2 regions of the Aeribacillus pallidus genome follow, and region 1 is predicted to be linked to the other one. Evidence: predicted binding sites of a transcription regulator. Region 1 holds the regulator's gene; the other holds the start of a gene.

What was found. The regulator LexA, encoded in region 1, represses DNA repair genes until DNA is damaged. The targets are predictions, from matches to a motif close to CGAACATATGTTCG.
Region 2: the regulator LexA is predicted to act here: its motif matches at 5,373-5,386, upstream of parE (DNA topoisomerase IV subunit B).

What each region holds. Positions count from the first base shown of each region.
Region 1 covers NZ_JBCNBW010000060.1:67,887-75,952, forward strand. The annotation lists gene glnA (type I glutamate--ammonia ligase) at 1-1,310, shown strand, start outside; gene ABES52_RS13390 (patatin-like phospholipase family protein) at 1,728-2,501, shown strand; partial or broken gene ABES52_RS13395 (HD domain-containing protein) at 2,777-3,355, shown strand; gene ABES52_RS13400 (DUF2935 domain-containing protein) at 4,077-4,892, shown strand; gene ABES52_RS13405 (GNAT family N-acetyltransferase) at 5,016-5,852, shown strand; gene lexA (transcriptional repressor LexA) at 6,258-6,878, opposite strand; gene yneA (cell division suppressor protein YneA) at 7,027-7,356, shown strand; gene ABES52_RS13420 (YneB family resolvase-like protein) at 7,371-8,018, shown strand.
Region 2 covers NZ_JBCNBW010000032.1:21,534-29,599, forward strand. The annotation lists gene ABES52_RS07205 (dihydroorotate dehydrogenase) at 1-1,788, opposite strand, end outside; gene ABES52_RS07210 (NUDIX hydrolase) at 1,920-2,675, shown strand; gene ABES52_RS07215 (YhfM domain-containing protein) at 2,747-3,223, shown strand; gene ABES52_RS07220 (purine/pyrimidine permease) at 3,516-4,832, shown strand; gene ABES52_RS07225 (CoA-binding protein) at 4,859-5,272, shown strand; gene parE (DNA topoisomerase IV subunit B) at 5,457-7,427, shown strand; gene parC (DNA topoisomerase IV subunit A) at 7,432-8,066, shown strand, end outside.

The DNA.
Region 1 (8,066 bases):
TTAAACGCATGGCCAAAGAGCAAAATGTTAAATTTATTCGCCTCCAGTTTACGGACATTTTAGGAACAATTAAAAACGTAGAAATTCCAATTAGCCAATTAGACAAAGCATTAGACAACAAAATGATGTTTGACGGGTCTTCGATTGAAGGGTTCGTTCGTATCGAAGAGTCTGATATGTACTTGTATCCAGATTTAGATACGTGGGTTGTGTTTCCTTGGACAGCTGAAAAAGGAAAAGTTGCCCGCCTTATCTGTGACATTTACAATGCAGACGGTACACCGTTTGAAGGGGACCCTCGTAACAACTTAAAACGTATTGTGCAAGAAATGCGAGACCTAGGTTTCTCTGATTTTAACTTAGGGCCAGAACCAGAATTTTTCTTATTTAAGCTTGATGAAAAAGGTGAACCAACTTTAGAATTGAACGACAAAGGTGGCTATTTCGACTTAGCACCAACGGACTTAGGGGAAAACTGTCGTCGTGACATCGTGTTAGAGCTTGAAGAAATGGGCTTTGAAATCGAGGCATCTCACCACGAGGTTGCTCCAGGTCAGCACGAAATTGATTTTAAATATGCCGACGTTGTAACAGCTTGTGACAATATTCAAACGTTCAAACTAGTCGTAAAAACGATTGCTCGTAAACACGGACTTCATGCAACATTTATGCCGAAGCCACTATTCGGTGTGAACGGTTCAGGTATGCACTCCAATGTTTCTTTATTCCGTGACGGGGAAAATGTGTTCTTTGATCCAAACGGAAAACTACAATTGAGCGAAACGGCATACCAATTTATGGCTGGTGTCATTAAACATGCACCAAACTTTACTGCAGTAACAAATCCAACAGTAAACTCATATAAACGTCTCGTTCCAGGATACGAAGCACCATGTTATGTCGCTTGGTCTGCCCAAAACCGCAGTCCACTCATCCGTATTCCAGCTTCTCGCGGTATGAGTACTCGTATCGAAGTTCGTAGTGTTGACCCATCCGCCAACCCATACTTAGCGATGGCTGTTCTATTAAAAGCTGGTCTTGACGGAATTAAAAACAAACTGACACCTCCTGCACCTGTTGATCGAAACATTTATGTCATGACAAAAGAAGAGCGCATTGAAGCAGGAATCGTTGATTTACCAGCAACCCTTTTCGAAGCGCTTGAACTATTAAAACAAGACGAAGTCATGGTATCCGCACTTGGTAAACACATTTTCGAACATTTCGTAGAAGCGAAAGAAATCGAGTGGGATATGTTCCGCACACAAGTGCATCCGTGGGAACGTGAACAATATTTGCAAATGTATTAATAACAAAATCCCTCAGCGCAAACGGCGTTGGGGGATTTTTGTTTTGCGGAAAAGAATAATCATTTTTTATTCTTGCACCATATGAACGACAGTTATTTTTTGTGTGATGATCGAAATATGGTATTGCAACGTTTGAATAAACATCTAATACCAACGCTGCATAAGTATATAGTAAAAAAATGATTGTTCAGTTGTTGGGGAATGTTAAAGAAAGAATGGCACTCTTTGTTGTTACCCGTGTTTAGCTTTTGTTCTGTAAAGTCTTTTACCTACACAAAATTATTCAGTAACATATTATAATATTTTTACCATAAGTCTCCTCACTTTAAAGAGGTATAGGTGGGAGAGGATTATTAAATGAAAACATGAGCTGATTTAGTGTGTAAACTAATTCTGTGAAGGAAGGACAGAATAGATATGAAAGTAGGCATAGCTTTAGGCGGTGGAGCGGTACGCGGATTAGCCCACATTGGTGTAATAAAAGTTTTAAAAAAGTACGAAATACCGATTGATTTTATTGCAGGCACCAGCATGGGAGGTGCAATTGGAGGCTTAGTCGCCGCTGGTATTGACATTGAAGAAATTGAAGAATTTATCTTGAGCACTCCATCCTATCGATTCATGGATCTCGGAATTCGGAAACGTGGGCTCATAGCAGGAAATAAAATATACGCCATGCTTATCCATTTTTTAGAACAAAAAGGACTTGGGGATATTAAAATCGAGAATCTAAAGATTCCTTTTCGGGCGGTTACAGTAGATATAATAAAAGGAAAAGTTTTTGTTTTTGACGAAGGAAGTCTTAGTTTAGCCATTCGAGCCACCACATCGGTACCAGGTATTTTCTCTCCAGTTCATTATCAAGACAAAGTGTTGGTGGATGGGGGTGTTTTGAATAACCTTCCAGCTGATTTGCTTCGGGAAGAAGAGATGGATGTAGTTATTGCTGTGGATGTCGAAAGAGAACATGAAGAACAGGAGCCACGTAATCTTTTTGAGGTGGTTTATCGTTCGTTCACCATTATGATGACAAGGCAGCGCCGTGCCAATCTTAAGTATGCGGATGTGGTTTTTCGTCCAGAAGTTGGGCACATTTTAGCGTTTGACACAAGCAAAATCCGAGAGTGCATTGACGCAGGTGAACGAGAAGCTCAACACAAGATTCAAGAACTGATGAAATTTTTAGAATGAGGTAATTCATCTAAAACATTAAAAAGGTGGAACAACCATTTTCAACAATTAGAAAAAGGAAACGAGTAAACACTGGGACCTATGTGAGAGTCCTGATGGTTATGGAGGAAATTATCTCTATTTGAATAGAAATCTAAAAAAATAGCATTTTCTCGGATTTACGATAAAAATATTATGTAAATAACATACTAGTCAAAAACAAAACGTTAATTTACAATGAAATACTTTTAACTATATATGGAGGACGTTTTATGATTGAAAAAATCGATAAAATAATGAACATACTCAAACTCTCTGAAAAATTAAAAATGGAATTACGCCACAGTTGGCTATCCAATGGAAGACAGGAAAGCGTTGCTGAGCATACGTGGAGAGTGTCACTCATGGCAATATTAGTCGAACCGTTTTTAGATCAAAAAGTGAATCTCGAAAAATTATTAAAGATGATTATTATCCATGACCTAGTGGAAGCGGAGGCTGGCGATATTCCTGCTTTCGACACAATTAATAATCAAGAACGAAAAGAGAAAAAGAGAATTGGAAGCTCTACATAACATTCACTCCCGCATGAACTGGGTGAAGAGCTATATCGCTTATGGATGGAGTTTGAACATAAAGAAACGTATGAAGCGAAAGTTGCCAATGCCTTGGATAAACTAGAAGTCCAGCTGCAACATAACGAGGCAGACATTTCAACCTGGCTGGAGATTGAATATGCCATGACCTACAAAATGAATCAATACGTTCAGTTTGATAGCTTCCTTACACAATTAAAAGACGTGATTGAAAAAATGGGGGAGGACAAAATGAAGGAAGCGGAGATTGAGGTAGAAAAGTATAAACTACAAGTTTAAATTAATCACTTTTTAGTCGGTTGCGGTGAGAATATAGAATTTACTAAATCAAATATTTTAAGTTTTGGGTATGAGGAAAATCATTTGTTTATGAGAAAATTTCTAATTTTATGAGCACCGATGCCACGTTTGTGGGAAAGTATGTTGAATTTATGAGAAAAATTACTAGGTTTATGGGAAAAAATTTTAGAATTATGAGCACAGATTACTCGTTATGGGAAATATGTTGAATTTATGAGCAAAATTAACAGGTTTATGGGAAAAGATTTAGGATTTATGAGCACTAATGCCAGTTTTATGGGAAAAAATTATGAATTATGAGCACTAATAACACATTTATGGGAAAGTAAATTGAATTTATGAGCAAAAATGACAGGTTTATTGGAAAATTTGTTGGATTATGAGCACAAATGACACATGATGTTAGAAATGAGCACCAAAGACTCGTTATGGGAAAAAATTTTCAATTTATGAGAAAAAAAGTTTTATTTATGGGAAATGATTTTCGTTTTATGAGAAAAAACGATTTGTTTGTGAGAAATTTTATCGATTAATGAGCAACAACGATACGTTTATTTATTCAAATTCACAATAATAATATTATGTAAACATGAACAATTATAGCTCATTTTCTTATTATCTATCTTTTTGAAATTAGATCCTGTAAGAACGCCACCAATACATGAATCGTTTTTTTAAAGAATAAGATGATAGAGGATAAATGAACGAAGGGGTGGCTTTATTGCAAGAGGCGTTTGTTTCAAGGTCGCTTGATGAAATTCGTTTTTGGTCGCGCATTATGAAAGAACATGCGTTGTTTTTAAGTTTAGGATTTCATTACGATGATACTGCATTAATTGAAGAGGCGAGAAGTTTTATTCCGAAATTTGAACGAATTGAAGAGCAACTGGAACGGTTTTCAGTATCGGCCGATCCACAACAAATCGCTCAATTTAATCGACACGTGTATGAAGCGGCAGTTCAAATTTGGGCGTTCAAACGAAAAGTGTTGGAGCTAACGTTACAATGTAAAATTCGGTCCAATAACTACGCTTTATTAATTGATCACACTAGTCGAGAGGCAGCCTATTTTGCTAATCGACTAAAAGAATTAAATGAAGGAAAGCTCACACCAACTCCCGCGTCTGTCATTAAAGAAAACGTCTTTTTCTTAAAAGTAATGGCTGATCACGCGAAATTTATTGGTCATTTGCTCGATCCTTCGGAAAGAAAACTCGTCGAGCAAGCGAGAGAATTTAGCCATGATTTTGATCAATTGCTCTATCAAGCCATCGATTTAGATTCCATGCGACCACAATCAGAAACCAAACCCATTTTAACCCAATTTCTTGATCAAAATCGAGTGTCGGTGGCTTCGCTCCGGAATTTTAAAAAAGCGGCGAAAGAGCTAATTGAAGAGTGTAAAATAAAAAGCAATATTCCTCCACTGTTGGCAGACCATGTGTTCCGAGAAGCAGAAAGATTTCTAATGATTATCGATAGGTTTGATGAATATTTACAATCAAACAATTCATGAACTGTATGTCAAGTATCATTCACTGACTCTTCTTCGTGGGTCAGTTTTTCTTTTATTGAAAACTAGGAGAGCAGATGGTAAAATTTTAAAAAATTCCAAAAATGATTGAATGAGGGGATGGACATGCAGGGGAAACAGTATCACTCAGTACATTTATTTCGTAGACGACTGGAACCATTGCTTCAAAAAAACGAAGCGGCGCACAATTTATTTTACGGCGTTTTGTTAAAAATAAATGAAACCAACTCTCCAATATTTATGGGACTAGTAGAAAAAGAGAATCGAGTCGTCATGGGGTTTTTACAAACGAACCCAGCACAAATCATTGTAGCGACATTTTCTGCATTAGATGAACAGGATTTAGAAGCCATTGCTCTTTGGTTATATCAGCAAAAAATTCAAGTGCCAGGATTGATAGGAAAAATAGAGACCATTCATTCCCTCGTTAAGGCATATGAACGATTGACAAAAGTACAGTACGAGGTCCGAATGAGGCAACGGATTTATCAATTAACGGAAGTCGCACCCCTTCCGAAAGTAAACGGGTTATTTCGAAAAGCCATAGAAAAAGATACTCCAATCATCTGCCGTTGGATTCATGAATTTTGTGAAGAGATAGGAGAAGTAATCACGTTTGAAGAGGCAAAGAAAGAAGCAACCAAATTGATGAAAGAAGAACGAGTTTTTGTTTGGGAAGTTAATAGCCAACCGGTATCAATGGCTTGTTGGACCCGGCCGACGAAAACAAATGTAACCATCAATTTGGTATTCACGCCGAAGGAAGAACGAAAAAAAGGTTACGCGACCGCATGTGTTGCTCATTTATCACAGCACTTACTCAACCAGGGCTATAAAAGTACGTCGCTTTATACCGATTTAGCAAACCCTACTTCCAACCATATTTATCAAGAAATCGGCTATCGGCCGATCTTGGACTCGATCTATTATCGACAGGCATAAATGAAAGATTAAATTGATTCTTATTCCGCTCAATTTGTATCGGGTATGGGCCGGGTGTATATTTACTTACGCAACTAGCAAATGTTCATAGATTGATGTCTGTTAAACGATACTGTTGATTTTTATACATTACGCTTGTGGCGGACGCTTTCCGCGGGAAAGCCGCAAGATGCTTCCCTCGCTACGCTCAAGTATGGGTCTTGCCTGGCTTTTTGTCCCCGCTGGAGTCGCCGCCGTGTGAACAACTTGCTAAAAATCAACAATGAAATAAAACATCCCTTTACAAAATGTGACGTTTAATGGTTTGTAAGTCCATGAACTACAAAATTGATCCAGTCAGTTATAGAAAATGAAATATCACATAAAAAAAGCAAGTTCTTCGGTTAGAAGAGCTTGCCTTATTAATTAATGAATTTGACGGTATACACCAATCACTTTTCCTAAAATCGTTACATTTCGTAAAAAAATCGGTTCTAATGTTGGGTTTTCTGGTTGAAGGCGAATCATATCTTTTTCTTTAAAGAATCGTTTAACTGTTGCTTCATTATCTTCGGTCATTGCTACCACAATATCTCCGTTATTCGCTGTCTTTTGCTGACGGACAATAACGTAATCGCCGTCTAATATTCCAGCGTCAATCATACTATCTCCCATAACTTCCAGCATAAACACTTGCTCATCAGCTGGAGCCAGCCGTTCTGGAAGTGGAAAGTATTCCTCCACATTTTCAATGGCCGTAATCGGTTGTCCAGCGGTTACTTTACCGACAATAGGGACATTGACTACGTTCTGTTTTGGAATTTGATCTTCCTCTAAGTCGAGAATTTCTATTGCACGAGGCTTCGTCGGATCCCGGCGGATGAGACCTTTGCTCTCTAGGCGAGCTAAATGGCCATGAACGGTTGAACTTGAGGCCAAACCGACAGCTTCACCGATTTCGCGAACGGAAGGTGGGTATCCTTTTTTCCGAACTTCTTCTTTAATAAACTCTAAAATATCTTGTTGTCGCTTCGTTAATTTTTTCATCGTTACGCACCTCGATCTCACTTCTGTTGGTAATATTATAGCATGTCTTTCCAACAAATACAAACATAAGTTCGAGTTTTTTGTTGACACCAAACGGATGTTCGTACTATAATCAAATCGAACAAACATTCGGTTGGAGGGATCATGAATGATCAACCTGTTGTGGAAGAAATATTCTTATGTTATGATTCTATTCATCGTTTCGATGATTTTTGGAATAACGATGCTATTTATGACCGAAGACAAAGATGAATCGTTTATGATAATTGTTGTGAACGAAGGAGATACGCTATGGTCTCTTGCGGAACAATATGCCGAACAGCATCACATGACCAAAACGGAGTTTATTCAATGGGTTCAACAAAAAAATGAATTGAAAACTTCATCTGTCATTCATGCAGGAAATACGTTAGTCATCCCGGTAAAAGCAACAATTGACTCATCCCATCACCAGTTTGCCTATGATTCTACTCAATAGACAAGGAGATGCTTATGAACGCGATTCTTTATTGCCGAGTCAGTACAACGAAAGACACCCAAGAAACCTCACTCGAACGGCAAGAAGAAGAATTACGACAGTTAGCAGATAAGTACGGATTTCACATTAAAGCTGTCATTAAAGATCAGGCAAGCGGCTATGAGCTTGACCGCCCTGGAATGATGGAGCTTCTCGATCGAATCAAAGAAGGTTCCATTGATGCCATTCTTATTCAGGATGAAACACGCTTAGGAAGAGGAAATGCGAAAATTGCTCTTCTTCATGTCATTATGAAAGAAGGCGTTAAAGTTTACAGTATGTCCCATCAAGGTGAGCTCCAATTATCGGAATCAGACTCCATGGTTCTTCAAATAGTAAGTATGGTGGAAGAATACCAGCGAAAAATACATAATTTAAAAATTAAACGGGGAATGAAACGAGCCGTTGAACGCGGGTATCGACCGGAAAAAAATTTACCGCGTCATTCATCTGGAGGAAGAGATAAGAAGGAACTTCCGATTCAGGAAATTGTTCGTCTCAGGCAAAATGACCTTACATTTGAGGAAATTGCTGCAACACTACGGGGATTTGGCTATGATGTATCGAAAGCGACTGTTCATCGTCGTTATCAAGAGTATATAAAATCATTTCAGGAAAGCTAAACACTTGTCAAATAGCGATGATTTTTGTAAGATGACGATAGTCTAGAA
Region 2 (8,066 bases), on a different contig from region 1:
GACAATATATAGGAAGAGGGCGATATAGGCAGGGACAAGATGAATCAAAGTCGTGTAACCAATCCAAAAATGAGTACCAATTCCGGTAACAAATGCCGGAATGCCTCCAATGAAAAACGCGCGCCAAACCCATGAGGCCCCTCTTCGAAATCCCCATAACGAAATAAGAAGAATAAGCGTTCCTACACTGCATAAAGCACTACCAAACCCAGCTCGGTCATGAGCGATCACTGGAATTAACCGTTCGTTCCAATCATTTAACATCTCAGGGGTCATACATATATAAGCAAGGTCGGTCGGGACAAATATCGTCGTTGTACCGATTAACGCAATGACAACTCCTCCAAAGACAAGAGATACACCCAACGAAATAAACGCCAATTGGCCCCATAAACATTGTTTCCACGCTCGATCATTGTAAAGATCAAAGGATACTGGAAGAGCTTTAACGTTTTTAGAAGATTTCATTCCTTTAAGGAAAAATGGAATAAGAATCATCCATAACGATAGATGGAGGAAATCGAAATAACCGTAACCAATAAATAATAAAAAGCCTAAAAATCCAATGATCCCAGCTACATCAATGGCATGTTTCGTCCAGTGTAATCGATATTGAACGCCATATTTCGCTAGAAACATGTACAAAATACCACCTGAGATCATCGTACCCGCTAGAGTCATCCGGTCATGGGACATAAAGGCAAGTAATTGGGGATTCCATGAATATATTTGCTCTCGTGTTGTATTCAAAAACGCTTCGTCATAAGGAAGAATCACAGATGTAACACTAAAAATGAATGCTAGTATTCCTGAAAGAAAAATGATAAGTCCAAACCACCAGTAATATTGCCATCCAGTATATTGAGATTTTTCTAAGTTACCAAAAGAAGTAAATAATAGGGATTCTAATATTCGTTTTGGTAATCCCGGACCTGAGTAGATATAACCATCACTGATAAGTAAAAAGTCTGCACCAGCATGAAGTAACTCTAGCGCATCATTTGGTGATTGGACTCCGCCTTTAATCACGATAGGTAGATGCCAATTCGCTTGTTGTTTCAATAGATGAACGGTTTTTTTTAATAAACGTTGATTTTCCTCCGTAGTCCATGTTCGATCACTTTCAACAACAATTCCGTCTAGAAAGGATTGGATCGGTAGAATTGCTTTACGAATCAGATTGATATCATTCTTGACTGATAAGATAATAGGTTTTCCCATGGCACATTGTCGTAACCCTCGGAGAACTTCATGACTTATAAGCTCGGTCGTCTCAATAATAAATCCATCTCCGTATGAGAATAATTGTTGAATGAGACGAACAATTTCTTCATTTGTACCTCTTAGACGTATAAGAAAAGGTTGTTGTTTTTTTACTTTTTTCAAGCGATCTTTTACTTTTTTTACTTCAATAGAAGGGAGAGGTTCCGGAAACAATATTCGTTTATTTTTTCGGTCCCATAATGGACAATCGTTTTGTAGCGTACTGTTCACAGTAATGGGACCTATTTCAATAAATCCCCAGCCTAGATGGGTAAATGCTTTCGTTCCTATTAAACTAGGGTCAATCTCACCGGAAAGACCCAGTGGATTAGGTACAGTAACATCTCCTATTGTTTTGCTCAATCGCAGATCATTGTCAAAATGCCCTAAGAAGGATATTAACTTAGATCCAAATGGAATCGAAGAAATGAAGGACATGGACCGATGAATAAAATCACGACTAACTTGGGCCGGTAAGCGATGAAGAATGGGTCGGAAAAACGTATGATATGACCAATCTGGCATGATGTTTCACCTTCTTTTTATCACTAGTTATTAATTTAACATATCTACTTAGTGTTTCTTTCTATGAATCTAAAATATATTTAAATAAGAGCTATGGTATAATTGGATATTGATGGAAAAGGGGTGGTAGAATGTTTGTTGTAAGAAAAACATACCATATTTGTCCAGATCATTATGATCAGTTTATTGATTTTTTTTATACTTTTTTGGTTCCCGATCAATTAAAACATGGAGCAGAATGCATAGGAATATGGGAAAATAATGGGCGTAATCAATTCATGAGTTTGTGGTCTTACCCAACTAAAGAGCTTTATGAAACAATTGAAGAACTTGTTCAACAAAATATCAATCATCAGAAAGTCAATTCTACATATGTTAAAAAAATAGATGTTGATACATGGATTTCAACGACTTTTCCATTACCAAAACATTATGTGTCCGTCACAGGATACATCACCAACCAGAAAGGGGAGGTTTTATTCGTAAAAAATGTCCACCGCAATGATACTTATGAACTCCCTGGAGGTGTCGTTGAACCTGGCGAGACATTGATGGAAGCATTGAAACGAGAGGTATTGGAAGAAACAGGAGTACATATAAAAGTAGAAGGGATTAGTGCTATCTATCAAAATGTGACAAAAAATGTCTTTTGTGTCACATTCTTTGGAAAATATCTTTCGGGAGAATTACGTACGCATGATGGTGAAACCATGGATGTTCGGTTTGTAAAAATCGATGAATCCAACATCGATCAATGGGTAACTCGCCCACACTTGAAGAAGCGGGTACTAGACGCCTACCGAAAAAAAGGAGTCACTTATACAGCGTATCAACTTCGTCCTTTTCAATTGCTGGAACATTGGTTTACAAGCGATGATGAAAAATAACGGATGCATATTGAAACGTTTTTCCCTCCATTTCGTCTATCACGATAGAAGGAAGGGTGGGAGGAAATGAAATGCGCCATCTCATTTATTGGTTCATTGTTATCTTATCATGCCTTTACTACGGTTGTTCCCATCAGTCATTGGAGTATAACCAGCATACAGTGATAGACCTACCAACCAGTTTCACCCGTACCGATGCTGTAGTATGGAACGGGAAACGGATGAAGGAATTGGCGTTTTATCAAGTCGGTGAAACTTTTCAAGATGTCCATTTGAAAATGGCATTCCATCAAGCTCAGCCTACGGTGTTTAACCATTTTGTCAACATATTGGCTCATCAAGTTCAACTACCAGGTATTGTTGACGTGGAATCCGCTGATTATATGGTACGAGTAACTTTTCATGATGGTTCGTCTGAACAATTTTATTTATGGTACGATGTCGAAACATTTCAAGGGGCGATCATGTCAACTACAAATACAAGTTATATGTATCAAATCGATTCCACATGGCTGAAACCATTTATTCTTCAGGTCCTTTCTAATTAAGGACCATTTTTTATTTTAGTTTTTTATCATTTCCTTTTCGTGGCTGTAGCCGTCACCTCACTATTCTAAGTGAAACAAAGCAGAAGTTGGGGGCCCTGTAAAAGTCTAATTTGTTCAACTAACCACGAATGCCCCCACTCCTTTATCGGTCTTTTCGTTTATTTTTATCGGTACCCATTGAAAATACAAGGGAATTTTCCGTAAAATAAAGTTTGTTATCTGGAAAAAGTAGGGGTACGGAATAATTACAGCATAAAGTTAGTAGATTCATATATATAGAAAGGAAGTTTATATGGGACGAACGATGATTTCCGCTATCCAATGGATGGCGTTTATGTTAGCCAGTTCGATTGTTGCTCCGATTGCTGTAAGTGAACTGTATGGTTTGTCGCCTGGGGAAACAGCGACCTTTATTCAACGGACGATGTTTTTGTTAGGAGTAGCCGGTATACTTCAAGGAATAATAGGGCATCGATTACCAATCAATGAAGGACCAGCTGGGATTTGGTGGGGAGTTTTTGCGGTCTATGCTTCATTTATCGGGACGGTATATGAATCTGCAACCACGACGTTACAAGCTCTTCAAGGTGCGTTAATTGTAAGTGGGATCGTATTCATTTTGTTTAGTGTCCTTGGTTGGATGGAACGACTAAAAAAATGGTTTACACCGACCGTCACATTTGTGTATTTGATGTTGTTAATTCTTCAGTTAAGCGGTTCCTTTATGAACGGTATGTTGGGAATCACAACGACAGGCAAAATGAGTTGGACCGTGTCTATTGGGAGTATGACTATTGTCTTATTAACCTTTTATTTCGCTCAACACTCCATTTTTTGGATTCGCCAGTTTTCTATTCTATTCAGTTTAGTGATTGGTTGGTTGTTATTTGTTTGGTTAGGGGAAGCTCCAGCAATTCCTTCTACTGAACAAGCTAGCATACGATTACCGGAAATATTTGTGTTTGGCCCTCCGCTGTTTGACATTGGCTCTATTGTCACAGCCATTTTTGTTACGCTTCTGTTAGCGACCAATATGATGGCATCTATTCGGGTCATGGAAGAAGTGGTTCCTTTAACAAGTAAGAACAGTCAACGAGACCGACAAGCAGGATGGACTGCGGGTATCAATCAAATGATTGGTGGCTTTTTGTCAGCTATTGGCCCAGTACCAATATCCGGAGCTGCAGGCTTTGTTTCCACCACAAACGTACAACAATTACGTCCATTTATTTTAGGATGTGGGTTACTCGTTTTCGTAAGTATGGTTCCGTTCGTCATGAATGTGTTAAGTGCAATACCATCCCCTGTCGGCTATGCCGTTACGTTCGTCATTTTTACAAAAATGATCGGATTAGCCTTTCATGAATTAAAAAAAGAGGCAAATCAAGATCGAGCCTTATTCATTATCGGTGTCTCACTTCTTGCTGGTGTAGGAGTTATGTTTGTGCCTGCCGAGGCATTCCGTAATATGCCCGTCTTGTTTCCGGCCTTTTTGAACAATGGGTTGATTTTTGGAACAGTTCTCGCTATGTTAATGGAACAAACTCCACGATTGAAGCGATTGTTTCATCGAAAATCGTATGAAAAGAAGGAGATTAGTGAAAAATAGCGAAATGGTATATGGAGGTGTCCAAAATGTCTATCCAAAATCCTAGTCGTGAAGAAATCGGTCAAATCTTAAAAAAAGCGAAACGAATCGCTGTCGTTGGATTAAGCGATAATCCTGAACGTACTTCGTATATGATTGCCAAAGCTATGCAAGAGGCAGGATATGAAATTATTCCGGTGAATCCAAACGTAGATACCGTTCTTGGTGTCAAAGCCGTTCCTTCCTTAAAAGATATTGAAGGACATGTGGATATCGTTAACATTTTTCGGCGTTCCGAATTTTTACCTCAAATCGCTGAGGAATTTGAACAGATTGACGCAGATGTGTTTTGGGCGCAGCTTGGGGTCGTGCATGAGGAAACGTTTCATCGGTTAAAGGCAAAAGGGTACACGGTCATCATGGATCGGTGCATTAAAGTTGAACATGCGCTAACCAAATAATGAATCAAGCAAACGAGCGCTCTCCTCGTTTGCTTTTTCTTTGAGTAGACACCTAAAAAACGCTGGACGAATTAGAAATCAGTACATACAATAAATAATACGAACATACGTTCTTTAGTTACAGGCTAAAAAAACTTTATGGTACAATACAACTGCTGTGTGTAAGTACGAAAGGGGAATGAGTGTGTCGAATAAGAAACAACTACTAGAATATAATGATGATGCGATTCAAGTATTAGAAGGATTAGAAGCGGTCCGAAAACGACCTGGTATGTATATCGGATCGACGGATGCCCGCGGTTTACACCATCTAGTGTATGAGATTGTCGATAACGCGGTGGATGAAGCTTTAGCTGGATATGGAGACCACATCATTGTAAAAATACATAAAGACAATAGTATTTCGGTAGAAGATAAAGGACGAGGTATGCCAACGGGCATGCATAAGTTAGGAAAGCCGACGCCTGAAGTCATTTTTACCGTATTGCACGCTGGCGGAAAATTTGGACAAGGCGGCTATAAAACGAGTGGAGGGTTACACGGAGTCGGTGCATCTGTCGTCAATGCTCTATCGGAATGGTTAGTCGTCACGATAAAACGCGATGGGTTCATTTATGAGCAACGATTTGAAAACGGCGGAAAACCAGTAACCACGCTAGAAAAAATCGGAAAAACCAATCAAACAGGTACGAAGGTACATTTTAAACCAGATCCTACGATGTTTTCGACCACAACGTTCAATTATGATACGTTATGCGAGCGGTTAAGGGAATCCGCTTTCTTATTAAAAGGATTGAAAATTGAAATTCATGATGAACGGCATGACGAGAAAGATGTGTTTCATTATGAAAACGGAATTGAAGCATTTGTTCAATATTTAAATGAAGGAAAAGACGCGCTTCATCCCGTCGTGTTCTTTGAAGGGGTTCAAAACGATATTGAGGTGGAATTTGCGTTTCAATTTAACGATGGGTTTTCGGAAAACGTTCTTTCGTTTGTCAACAACGTCCGTACGAAAGATGGCGGAACTCATGAAGCTGGTGCTAAAACAGCGATGACTCGAGTGGTCAACGAATACGCTCGAAAAGTTCAGTTACTCAAAGACCGCGATAAAAACTTAGAAGGTACCGACATTCGGGAAGGATTGTCAGCAATCGTTTCCGTTCGAATTCCTGAAGGTCTGTTACAATTTGAAGGACAGACAAAAGGAAAACTCGGAACAAGTGAAGCCCGATCAGCGGTCGATGCGGTGGTGTCGGAACATTTAGCCTACTTTTTAGAGGAAAATCCGGATATCGCCAATCTATTAATCAAAAAAGCCATTAAAGCCGCTCAAGCGCGAGAAGCAGCACGTAAAGCGCGGGAAGAAGCTCGTACGGGCAAGAAGAAAAAACGGTCAGAGAGTATTCTATCTGGCAAATTAACTCCGGCTCAATCACGCAATCCGAAAAAAAATGAACTGTATTTAGTCGAGGGGGATTCCGCTGGCGGTTCTGCAAAACAAGGACGGGATCGTCGCTTCCAAGCGGTTTTACCACTTAGAGGAAAAGTGATTAATACAGAAAAAGCGAAAATGCAAGACATTTTGAAAAACGAGGAAATCAATACGATTATTCATGCCATTGGGGCTGGAGTCGGTCCTGAATTTAATCTAGATGATTGTAATTACGATAAAGTCATTATAATGACTGACGCGGATACAGATGGTGCTCACATTCAAGTGTTATTGCTCACATTCTTCTATCGTTACATGAGGCCGCTGATCGATGCCGGAAAGGTATACATCGCCTTACCACCTTTATATAAAGTTAGTAAAGGAACAGGACGGAAAGAAGTGATTGAATATGCTTGGACGGAAAAAGAGCTCCAACAAGCAATCAAAAAAGTGGGCAAAGGGTATATCGTTCAGCGCTACAAAGGTCTTGGTGAAATGAATGCCGACCAATTGTGGGAAACGACGATGAATCCAGAAACAAGAACGCTTATTCGTGTTCGAATCGATGATGCGGCCCGAGCCGACAAACGGGTAACAACGTTAATGGGTGATAAAGTCGAACCGCGACGCCGGTGGATTGAAAATAACGTCGCCTTCGGATTAGAAGAAGACGGAAACATTTTAGAAAACGAAAATATAACGGTCGCAGAGGAGGAATAATTGAATGACAGCAACAGAACGCTTTCAAGATTTACCGCTCGAAGAAGTCATTGGCGACCGCTTCGGACGCTACAGTAAATACATTATTCAAGATCGGGCCTTACCTGATGCAAGAGACGGGCTAAAGCCGGTACAACGCCGAATTTTATATGCCATGTATTTGGATGGAAACACACACGAGAAAGGATTTCGTAAAGCAGCAAAAACAGTTGGTAATGTTATCGGAAATTTTCATCCACATGGAGATTCATCTGTTTATGACGCGATGGTTCGGATGAGCCAAGATTGGAAAATCCGAAATGTGTTAGTAGAGATGCACGGGAACAACGGAAGTATCGACGGAGATCCTCCCGCTGCCATGCGTTATACAGAAGCACGACTTTCCAGCATCGCGAGTGCTCTATTAAGTGACATTGACAAACAAACGGTCGACTTTGTGCCAAACTTTGACGATACAACCAACGAACCGACCGTTCTTCCGGCGAGCTTTCCAAACTTATTAGTGAACGGTTCCACAGGAATTTCAGCAGGTTACGCAACAGACATTCCTCCCCACAATTTAGGGGAAGTCATTGATGCGACCATTATGCGGATTGAACATCCGAATTGTACCGTCGAAGAATTAATGGAAGTTATTAA